DNA from 3 places in the Halopseudomonas salegens genome. Region 3 is predicted to be linked to each of the others. Evidence: predicted binding sites of a transcription regulator. Region 3 holds the regulator's gene; each other region holds the start of a gene.
The links. The regulator LexA, encoded in region 3, represses DNA repair genes until DNA is damaged. The targets are predictions, from matches to a motif close to CTGTNTNNNNANACAG.
Positions count from the first base shown of each region.

Region 1: recN (DNA repair protein RecN) is a predicted target of LexA. The motif match lies at 1,387-1,402, and genes of this name have one in related genera.
Region 2: recA (recombinase RecA) is a predicted target of LexA. The motif match lies at 1,104-1,119, and genes of this name have one in related genera.

Region 1 covers NZ_LT629787.1:3,738,621-3,741,842, forward strand. Annotated here, with positions in the region: gene recN (DNA repair protein RecN) at 1-1,362, opposite strand, end outside; gene grpE (nucleotide exchange factor GrpE) at 1,485-2,111, shown strand; gene dnaK (molecular chaperone DnaK) at 2,201-3,222, shown strand, end outside.
Region 2 covers NZ_LT629787.1:947,793-951,014, forward strand. Annotated here, with positions in the region: gene BLU07_RS04275 (alkaline phosphatase family protein) at 1-200, opposite strand, end outside; gene BLU07_RS04280 (CinA family protein) at 472-978, shown strand; gene recA (recombinase RecA) at 1,160-2,218, shown strand; gene BLU07_RS04290 (regulatory protein RecX) at 2,236-2,694, shown strand; gene BLU07_RS04295 (6TM ABC transporter family protein) at 2,807-3,222, opposite strand, start outside.
Region 3 covers NZ_LT629787.1:1,225,299-1,228,520, forward strand. Annotated here, with positions in the region: gene BLU07_RS05440 (DUF6586 family protein) at 1-180, shown strand, start outside; gene BLU07_RS05445 (hypothetical protein) at 241-474, shown strand; gene BLU07_RS05450 (SulA-like leucine-rich domain-containing protein) at 536-1,024, opposite strand; gene lexA (transcriptional repressor LexA) at 1,035-1,643, opposite strand; gene BLU07_RS05460 (TetR/AcrR family transcriptional regulator) at 1,887-2,570, shown strand; gene BLU07_RS05465 (L,D-transpeptidase) at 2,659-3,162, shown strand; gene nagZ (beta-N-acetylhexosaminidase) at 3,192-3,222, shown strand, end outside.

The sequences.
Region 1 (3,222 bases), 1.3 Mb from region 3:
GGTGCGAGAGGTTTGTGCGGTGACCACCTGAATCGCCAGGCTGATTCGCGACAGCTCGCCGCCCGAGGCCACCTTGGCTAGCGGTTTGCAGGGTTGGCCGGGGTTGCTGCTGACCAGAAATTCGACGCTTTCCAGGCCTTGCGGCGGATAGCGCTCGGCATCCAGGGCTGTCAGTTGCAGTTCGACCCGCCCGCCCGGCATGCCCAGTTGCTGGATATTGCTGCTGACCGCCTTGGCCAGCTTGCTGGCTGCTTTGCTGCGCGCGGCACTCAGTTTGTCAGCCAGTTGCCGATAGTGTTCGCGGTAGGCCTGAAGCTCTTCCTGCAGGCGTTCGGTATCGGCATCCTGTTGCTGAAACCGTTCCAGTTCGTCGCTCAGTTGCTGTTGCAGCTCGCCCAGTTGCTCGGGCTGGATACGGTGTTTGCGGGCCAGTTCATAAAGGGCACTCAGGCGTTCTTCCACGTCCTGCTGGCGAGCGGGGTCGGCTTCGAAATGATCCAGGTAGCGGTTCAGCTCGCCCATGGCTTCTTCGACCTGTATCTGCGCGCTGGCCAGCAGGTTCTGAGCTTCCTGCAGGTGGCGGCTGTGTTCGCTGATGCCATCGAGCCGGCTCAGGCTGGCATTCAGTGATTGCAGTACGCTGCCACTGTCGCTTTCGCTGCACAGGCTGGTGATCTGCTGGCAGTTATGCAGAATCTGTTCGGCATTCGCCAGTTCACGCTGCTCCAGTTCCAGTTGGGTCAATTCGCCTTCCTGCAGGCCGAGATTGTCGAGCTCTTCCAGCTGGTAGCTGAGCAGCTGCTGACGCGCGCTCTGCTCCTCGTTGCTCTGGCTGGCCTGCTGCAAGGCCTGCTCGGTCTGCCGGCAGCGTTGGGCTGCCAGCTGCACCTGGCGCGCCAGATCGCCGTGGCCGGCATAGTCATCGAGCAGGCGGCGGTGGGAGTCTGTTTTCAACAGTGACTGATGTTCGTGCTGGCTGTGAATATCAATCAGCATCTCGCCGAGGCTGCGCAAATCCTGTTGCGGGCAGGGGCTGCCATTGATGTAGCCGCGGGAGCGACCCTCAGCGGTAATCACCCGACGCAGGATGACCTGATCATCGCTGTCCAGGTCGCGCTCCTGCAACCAGCTCCGGGCTTCGCTGATGTTGCTGATGTCAAAGGTGGCGAGGATGTCGGCCTTGTCGCTGCCGGGACGCACGGCACCGCTGTCGGCGCGGTCGCCCAGGGTGAGCGCCAGGGCGTCGAGCATGATGGATTTGCCCGCGCCGGTTTCTCCCGAGACCACGGTCATGCCCTGCTGAAAGTCCAGTTCCAGGTGGTCGACAATGGCGTAATTGTTCACCGCAAGGTGCACCAGCATGGGCTCTCTCCTTCGAAATCCGGTCTGGTTATTTATACAGTACTTTTTCCATGTCTGGCAAGCGCTGGAAAATCCCCTGGCGTTAACCCTTGAAGCCTGGGTTGCATGTCCCCATATAGGTCATCAGTCAACGCTCAAACGGGCTTGTCGCCCAAGCATTACAGGAGATCAGTATGGCGGATGAACAGAAGCAGGATCAGCAGGCAGCCGAGCCGATCGAGCAGGAGGATGCGGCGTCAGAGAATGATCTTGAGGCTCGCGTCGAGAGCCTGGAAGAACAGCTGGCCGAGGCGCAGGATCAGGTAATGCGTGCTGCGGCTGATGTGCAGAATGCTCGCCGCCGGGCAGAACAGGATGTCGAGAAAGCGCACAAGTTTGCACTGGAAAAATTCGCCCATGACCTGTTGCCGGTGCTCGATAGCCTGGAACGCGGGCTGGAATTGTCTGACCCGAACGATCCGGCGATCAAGCCGATGCGAGAAGGCATCGAGCTGACCCTGAAGATGTTTGCCGACACGCTGGCTCGCTTCAACCTGGCCGTCGTCAACCCTGAGGGTGAGCCCTTCAATCCTGATCTGCATCAGGCGATGGCCATGGAAGAAAGTGACAAGGTTGAACCCAATACCGTGCTCAAGGTGTTCCAGAAAGGGTACACCCTGAGCGGACGCTTGCTGCGTCCGGCCATGGTGGTGGTAAGCAAGGCGGCCAGCGCCAAGCCGGAAACGCCGACAATTGATGAGCAGGCTTGAAATCAGCCGCAGCGGCCCCATTAACGGGGCATGACAGTTAAACCCTGCCGCCGGGATTCCGCGGCCAAGTGATTTGGAGAGTGAAGATTATGGGCAAGATTATCGGTATCGACCTGGGGACTACCAACTCCTGTGTTGCCATTATGGAAAACGGCACGGCGAAAGTCATTGAAAACGCGGAAGGTGCGCGCACCACGCCGTCCATCGTCGCCTACAGTAACGACGGTGAGACCCTGGTCGGCCAGTCTGCGAAGCGCCAGTCGGTCACCAACCCGCACAATACCTTGTTCGCGGTGAAGCGCCTGATCGGCCGTCGGTTTGACGAAGAAGTCGTGCAGAAAGACATCAAGCTGGTGCCTTACAAAATCGTCAAGGCGGATAATGGCGATGCCTGGGTAGAAGCCAAGGGCGAGAAAATGGCACCACCGCAGGTGTCTGCCGAAGTGCTGAAGAAAATGAAGAAAACCGCCGAAGACTACCTCGGCGAGCCGGTTACCGAAGCGGTGATTACCGTGCCGGCCTACTTCAATGACAGCCAGCGTCAGGCGACCAAGGATGCTGGCCGTATCGCCGGCCTGGAAGTCAAGCGCATCATCAACGAGCCAACGGCTGCTGCACTGGCCTACGGCATGGACAAGGCGCGTGGCGATTCCACCATTGTGGTCTATGACCTGGGTGGCGGTACTTTCGACGTATCCGTGATCGAAATTGCCGAAGTGGATGGCGAGCACCAGTTCGAAGTGTTGGCGACCAACGGTGATACTTTCCTCGGTGGTGAAGATTTCGACATCCGGTTGATCGATTACCTGGCTGACGAATTCAAGAAAGACAGCGGTGTGGATCTGCACAATGATCCGCTGGCCCTGCAGCGTCTGAAAGAAGCCGCAGAGAAAGCCAAGATCGAGTTGTCTTCCAGCCAGCAGACCGAAGTCAACCTGCCGTACATCACGGCTGATGCTTCTGGTCCCAAGCACCTGGCGGTCAAAGTGACGCGTTCCAAGCTGGAGTCGCTGGTTGAAGATCTGATCACCCGCAGTCTCGAGCCGTGCAAGGTAGCGATGAAAGACGCCGGTATCGACATGAGCGAGCTGAGCGAAGTGATTCTGGTCGG
Region 2 (3,222 bases), 280 kb from region 3:
TCACCATTTCCGTTGCGGTAAGCCTGTGCCCAGGAACCAAAATAGAGGTCTCGTTGCAACGTCTGGCTGAACACGAAGGTGATGGTGTCTTCCAGGTCGGGGCTGTCATCGCCAAAGCGGAAAAGTCCTGCAATATCATCGTAGTAGCCAAGCCCGATATCGATGCTGGTACGCTTTGTGTCTGTCTGGTTGATCGGCAAGATTCTCTCCTTGTAATAGTTGCCCTGCTGGCAAGTCCACGTCTGAGCAAAAGCCGCCAGGATGCTATGTTCCCGGCAGGCGTTGAAAGACAAAAAACCATAGTAGTCCAAGTCTTCAGGCTCGGCCTTACAGATCTGCAGAAAATCTGACCGACAATGATCGCTTCTGCCAGGCGATCAACGGGATCGCCTGATTGATGGGGATGAATCTGGCGGTGGAGGCTGGCATAGTCAGGGTTGGTCCGATCCAGGTTTCAAAAGAGGAATGCGCATGTCGCACTATGACCCCCTGATTGACGTTGCTGCGGCGCGTCTGGGCAATGCCCTGCAGCGTGCTGGCTGGAAGGCCACAACCGCGGAATCCTGCACCGGTGGAGGTATTGCCGAGGCCATTACCCGGATCAGCGGGAGTTCGGGCTGGTTTGAAACCGGTTTCATTACCTATGCCAATACCAGCAAGGAGCGCTGGCTGGGTGTCAGCGCTGACACCCTGCAGGAGCATGGCGCTGTCAGCGAACCAGTGGTGCGCGCCATGGCCAGCGGTGTGCGGGAGGCGGCCGGAGCGCAGATAGCGGTGGCGGTAAGCGGGATCGCCGGGCCGGATGGCGGTAGTACGGACAAGCCGGTCGGCACTGTCTGGTTTGCCTGGGCCGGGCCGGACGGGCAGGTGATCAGTGAATGTCGGCGTCTGCAGGGCGACCGGCGCGCGGTGCGGGCACAAACGGTTTTGCGAGCGCTGGAGGGATTGCTGGCGCAGACGCGCGAGTGGGGTGTGTAATGTTTTTTGCTGCTGTATTCGCGACCATCGCTAGCCCTGAAGCGGCATTGCCAGTACCCGGTTGCACGCCATACCGGGAACAACGAGATCGGGGGTAGGCGCAGCCGATTTTCTGTGGAATAATACTGACCATATATACAGTAGTCTTGTCGAAACACGTCAACCCCAAGAGGATGCACACATGGACGAGAACAAGAAAAAGGCCCTTGCCGCTGCGCTGGGTCAGATCGAACGGCAGTTTGGTAAAGGTGCGGTTATGCGCATGGGCGATCAGGAACGCCAGGCCATTCCTGCTATTTCGACCGGTTCTCTTGGTCTGGATATCGCGCTGGGGATTGGCGGGCTGCCGAAAGGCCGTATCGTCGAGATTTACGGGCCGGAATCGTCGGGCAAGACCACGCTGACCCTGTCAGTGATTGCCCAGGCCCAGAAGGCTGGCGCAACTTGCGCCTTCGTTGATGCCGAGCACGCGCTGGATCCGGAATATGCCGGCAAGCTGGGCGTTGAGGTCGATGACCTGTTGGTGTCGCAGCCGGACACCGGCGAGCAGGCGCTGGAAATCACTGACATGCTGGTGCGCTCCAATGCGGTAGACGTGATCATTGTCGACTCGGTTGCCGCCCTGGTGCCGAAAGCAGAGATTGAAGGTGAGATGGGGGACCATCACGTCGGCGTGCAGGCACGTCTCATGTCGCAGGCACTGCGCAAGATTACCGGTAATATCAAGAACGCCAACTGTCTGGTGATCTTCATCAACCAGATCCGCATGAAGATTGGCGTCATGTTCGGCAACCCGGAAACCACCACCGGTGGTAACGCGCTGAAATTCTACTCTTCGGTACGTCTGGATATTCGCCGCACCGGCGCAGTGAAAGATGGCGATGAAGTGGTTGGCAGTGAAACCCGGGTCAAGGTGGTAAAGAACAAGGTAGCGCCGCCTTTCCGTCAGGCCGAATTCCAGATTCTGTATGGCAAGGGTATTTACCACAATGCCGAGATCATCGACCTGGGTGTGCAGATCGGTCTGGTCGAGAAGTCCGGTGCCTGGTACAGCTACCAGGGCAACAAGATTGGTCAGGGCAAGGCCAATGCGGCCAAGTTTCTGGAAGAGAATCCTGCGGTCGCCAGCGAAATTGAAGTGGCCGTTCGTGACCACTTCATGCCCAAGCCAGAAGCGATCGGCAATCCGGAAGAGCGCGCCAAAGCCAAGGCTGATGCCAAGTCCGGTGCTGACGCCTGAACAGTTGTGTGAACTGAGTGTTTCGCCGCAGCCAACTGGAAACGCCTCAGGCCATTCGCCGCTCGGCAATGGACCTGTTGGCGCGGCGCGAGCACAGCTATACCGAACTGCTGCGCAAACTGACACTGCGCGGAGCCACGGCTGACGCAGCGGAAATCGAACTGGACAAGCTGCAAGACGAAGGTTTGCTCAGTGATGCCCGTTTCTGTGAGGCGTATGTCTATGCGCGCAGCCAGCGCGGTATGGGGCCTTTGCGCTTGCGAGAGGAATTGCGCCAGAAAGGTGTGGCCAGCAGCCTGATTGAACAGGTACTGGATGAGCCGCATTGGGACTGGCCAGCAAAAGCGGCGCAGGCTTTCGCCAAACGCTTTCCGGACGGTGTGGCCGCAGAGCGGAAAGAGAAAGCCAGGCAGCAACGCTTTATGCAGTACCGTGGCTTTACCTGGCAAGACCTGACTGTCGATGATCACGACTAGCGCCATTACCCGCAGCCCAGCCATCGAAACCTGTCAGTGCCGGCCTCGATGGCAACCGGCAACAGGATTCCCTGCCTGGGTCATGCGCGGTGCGGGCCAGCCGCGCTGGACTCTACAGCGAGTTGACCACCTGTCCTGAATGCTTCTCCAGTTCGCTGTTGGCCTGTTTCATCTGCTCAATACTGGAGGCATGTATGGTGACAACGGATTTTCCGTCGCGCAGCGCTGCCTGGGCCTTCATCAGATAGGGCATGTGGTCAGGCCGCAATGACACCAGACCGGCCAGCAGCATCCCGATGACCGCACCAAATACGATAAACAGGGCTGCTGCAGTGAGCGCATTGGTCGTCACAAAGCCGATTCCGGCAAAAAACGTCACCATGAACAGCAGCAACCCTGCCAGAGCACCAAAAGCGCCAAGCCAGAGATGCGAGCGGATCATGGTGCGCATAATGCCTGTGGAGTCGGGTTCGAGTTCGCGCCCCTGATGGGCATCACCGGGGTCCACCACAATAACCTGTCGTTGTT
Region 3 (3,222 bases):
TTGATGGCCTGGAAAAGCTTGCTGGCCCCTCCTGTCGCAGGCAGCCAACCAGAGGCGCCGGAGCTGATTGTCCGGGTGGGCGGTCAGCCGGCTGCCTGGTCAATCGAGCGTGCGGAGGCTGCGTTGCAGGGCATCAAGGTTTTATGTGCACGACAGCGGGAGCTGATGCAGGAGTGGTAAGCGTCTGCGTCGTAGCGGCGGCTGTGTTACAATGCGGTTGAACTGCTCGGAGACCACGCAATGCCTTCACCCTTTCTCGAAATAGTCGAACTGTCCGACGGCCGTGTTGCCCTGCGTCGCTCTGATGACGATGGCGAGCCCTTGCTGGTTATCGAGTTTTCGGTCGATGCACAGGATTATCTGCAGGGACAGTACATTGAGGTGGCCAAGGCGATGATCAGTGCCGGCATGCAAATGGCCGGGCAGGTCATGGAAGATGATGATCAGTTGCCGGAAGACCGCGTTCTGCACTGAGTGCATGCCTGATTGACGCCGGCCGACTGCCGGCGTAGTGGTCAGGCTTTCATCGCCCGTTTCAGGGCATACGAATATTCAGACTTTTACACTGGCCTTGTCGGGCAGCCTTTTCCAGTTGAGCGCTTACGGCTGCATCAGTCGAAAGCCAGCTGATCACGGTATGGCTGCAACCCAGGCTGAGCAGTTCCTGGCATAGCTGATTCCCCTGCATGCGGCCGTTGCTGCGCACAATCAGAATGCGTTGCGGATCCAGTCCGGTAGCTCGCAGCCACGCATGGCTAACCAGCTGTGGCGGGTTGAGCAGGGTCAACCAGCGATCACCGGGGGTGTTGGCCAGATCGCGCAGGACCGGTGCCAGCCACTGCAAGCATTGTTGCGGCTGTCCGCTCAGCGCCATTTCGCTATAACCGCTATCACTTGTGTTGTGAGCTGATGGCAGGTTGGGTACGGGTCTGGTTTCACGTCGGGCAGGAAAACCCGAGGCCATCAGGGCATTATGAAACAGGTCGGCCTGAGTCAGGCTCTGCTGTGGGGCGCGATACTGCATGATTCTCTCCTCAGCGGCGAATTACACCAACACTCAATCCTTCGATGGCTAATTCTTCTTCGCCCAGATCGACTTCGATCGGGCTGAATTCAGGGTTTTCAGCAATCAGGGATACTTTGCGGCCTTTTTTCTGAAAGCGCTTGACGGTGACTTCATCACCGATACGGGCGACCACGATCTGGCCATTGCGTGCTTCGGTCGTGCGATGAACGGCCAGCAGGTCGCCGTCCAGAATGCCCACGTCTTTCATGCTCATGCCTTTGACGCGCAGTAGATAATCAGCGCGCGGCGAGAAGAAGGCGGGATCAATCCGGCAATGATCTTCAATGTTTTCCATCGCCAGAATCGGTGCACCGGCGGCAACCTGGCCAACCACGGGAAGCTGATTCTCGTCACTCACTTCGCCGTTATCAGGCAGGCGGATGCCGCGAGAGGCGCCAGGAATCATTTCAATGGCACCTTTACGTGCCAGGGCACGCAAGTGGTCTTCTGCAGCGTTGGGCGAGCGGAAGCCGAGCTCGCGGGCAATATCGACGCGGGTAGGTGGATAGCCATTGGTTTCCATGTATTCGCGGATAAAGGCGAGTATCTGCTGTTGCCGTGCCGTCAGTTTTTGCATTGCTGTGCTTCCCTGTTTTTATATACAGTAGCTGTGATTATATACAGTTGTTGTGTGGGCGCAAGTAGCTGTGTTGACTTTGTTCCATACAAGGCATGGGTATTCACCCGAGTGATGAACCTGGTCCAGGCGCCTGGGCTGCTTGCTCGCGCGTTCAGGTTTCTATAACGTCAGTCATCAGGCTTGACACTATTGCGTTTGAAACGTATGTTTCAAACATCTGTTTATCCAGTGGAGTCTGGCATGGCCCAGTCGGAAACCGTTGAACGCATCCTTGATGCTGCTGAACAACTCTTTGCTGAAAAAGGCTTTGCAGAAACGTCCTTGCGCCTTATTACCAGCAAGGCCGGGGTTAACCTGGCGGCAGTCAACTACCATTTCGGCTCCAAGAAAGCGCTGATCCAGGCAGTTTTTGTGCGTTTTCTGAATCCTTTTGTCAGCAGCCTTGAGCAAGAGCTCAATCGTCGCGGACAGTCACACGAGGAGGCGCCGGGGCTTGAAGAGCTACTCGACATGCTGGTGCGTCAGGCTCTGCTGGTGAAACCCCGTAGCGGGAATGACCTGTCGACTTTCATGCGTCTGCTCGGATTGGCCTTCAGTCAGAGTCAGGGTCACTTGCGCAAATACCTGGGTGAAGTCTACGGTGGGGTGTTCCAGCGCTACATGGGATTGGTGCATCAGGCGGCGCCCGATTTGCCGGCCCAGGAGTTATTCTGGCGTGTTCACTTCATGCTCGGCAGTGCGGCCTTCACCATGTCCAGCATGAAAGCCTTGCGGGCGATTGCCGAGGCTGAGCTGGGCTCGCATACCGGAATTGATCAGGTATTGCAGATGATGGTGCCTTTTCTGGCTGCAGGTATGCGTGCGGACAGTGCGGCCAAACGTGCCGATGCAGCAGACGCTGTCATGGAGTTGACCGAAGCCTGAAGTGCTTTGCTTCTCGCCAATAACTGTTTCGAGTCTTACCTGAACCTTGCTGATCCGTTATCGTGTGCACTTTCAAACGGAGAGTGCCATGGCCCTGGAACTGATCCATATCTCTTTGTCCGAACAGACCCTGCGTGGTTTTAGTGCTGGCCGGGAATCCTGTCTTTTTCCTGTGTCGACGGCGCTCAATGGTGCCGGGGAAATGGATGGCAGTGGCTGTACACCACGCGGCCAGCACCGCGTTCGTGCCCGTATCGGTGACGGTGAGCCGTTGGGTGCGGTTTTTGTCGGTCGCCGGCCTACCGGTGAAGTCTGGAGTCCCGAGCTGGCTGCATGCCATCCACAGCGTGACTGGATACTGACCCGGATTCTGTGGTTGTGCGGAGAGCAGCCCGGTTTCAACCGGGGTGGCGACTGTGACAGTCAACGCCGTTTCATTTATCTGCATGGTACCCCGGATGATCAGCCCATGGGCGTTGCTCTTTCCCATGGTTGCATTCGGCTGCGCAACACCGACATGCTTGAGCTCTTTGCGCAGACACCGGTCGGTTGTCGGGTGCTGATCAGTGAACAGTCAGGAGACAGCCTTTGAAACCCGATTCCCCGCAGCAAGCAGCCTTGATGATGGATGTCGAGGGGCTCTGGTTGACCC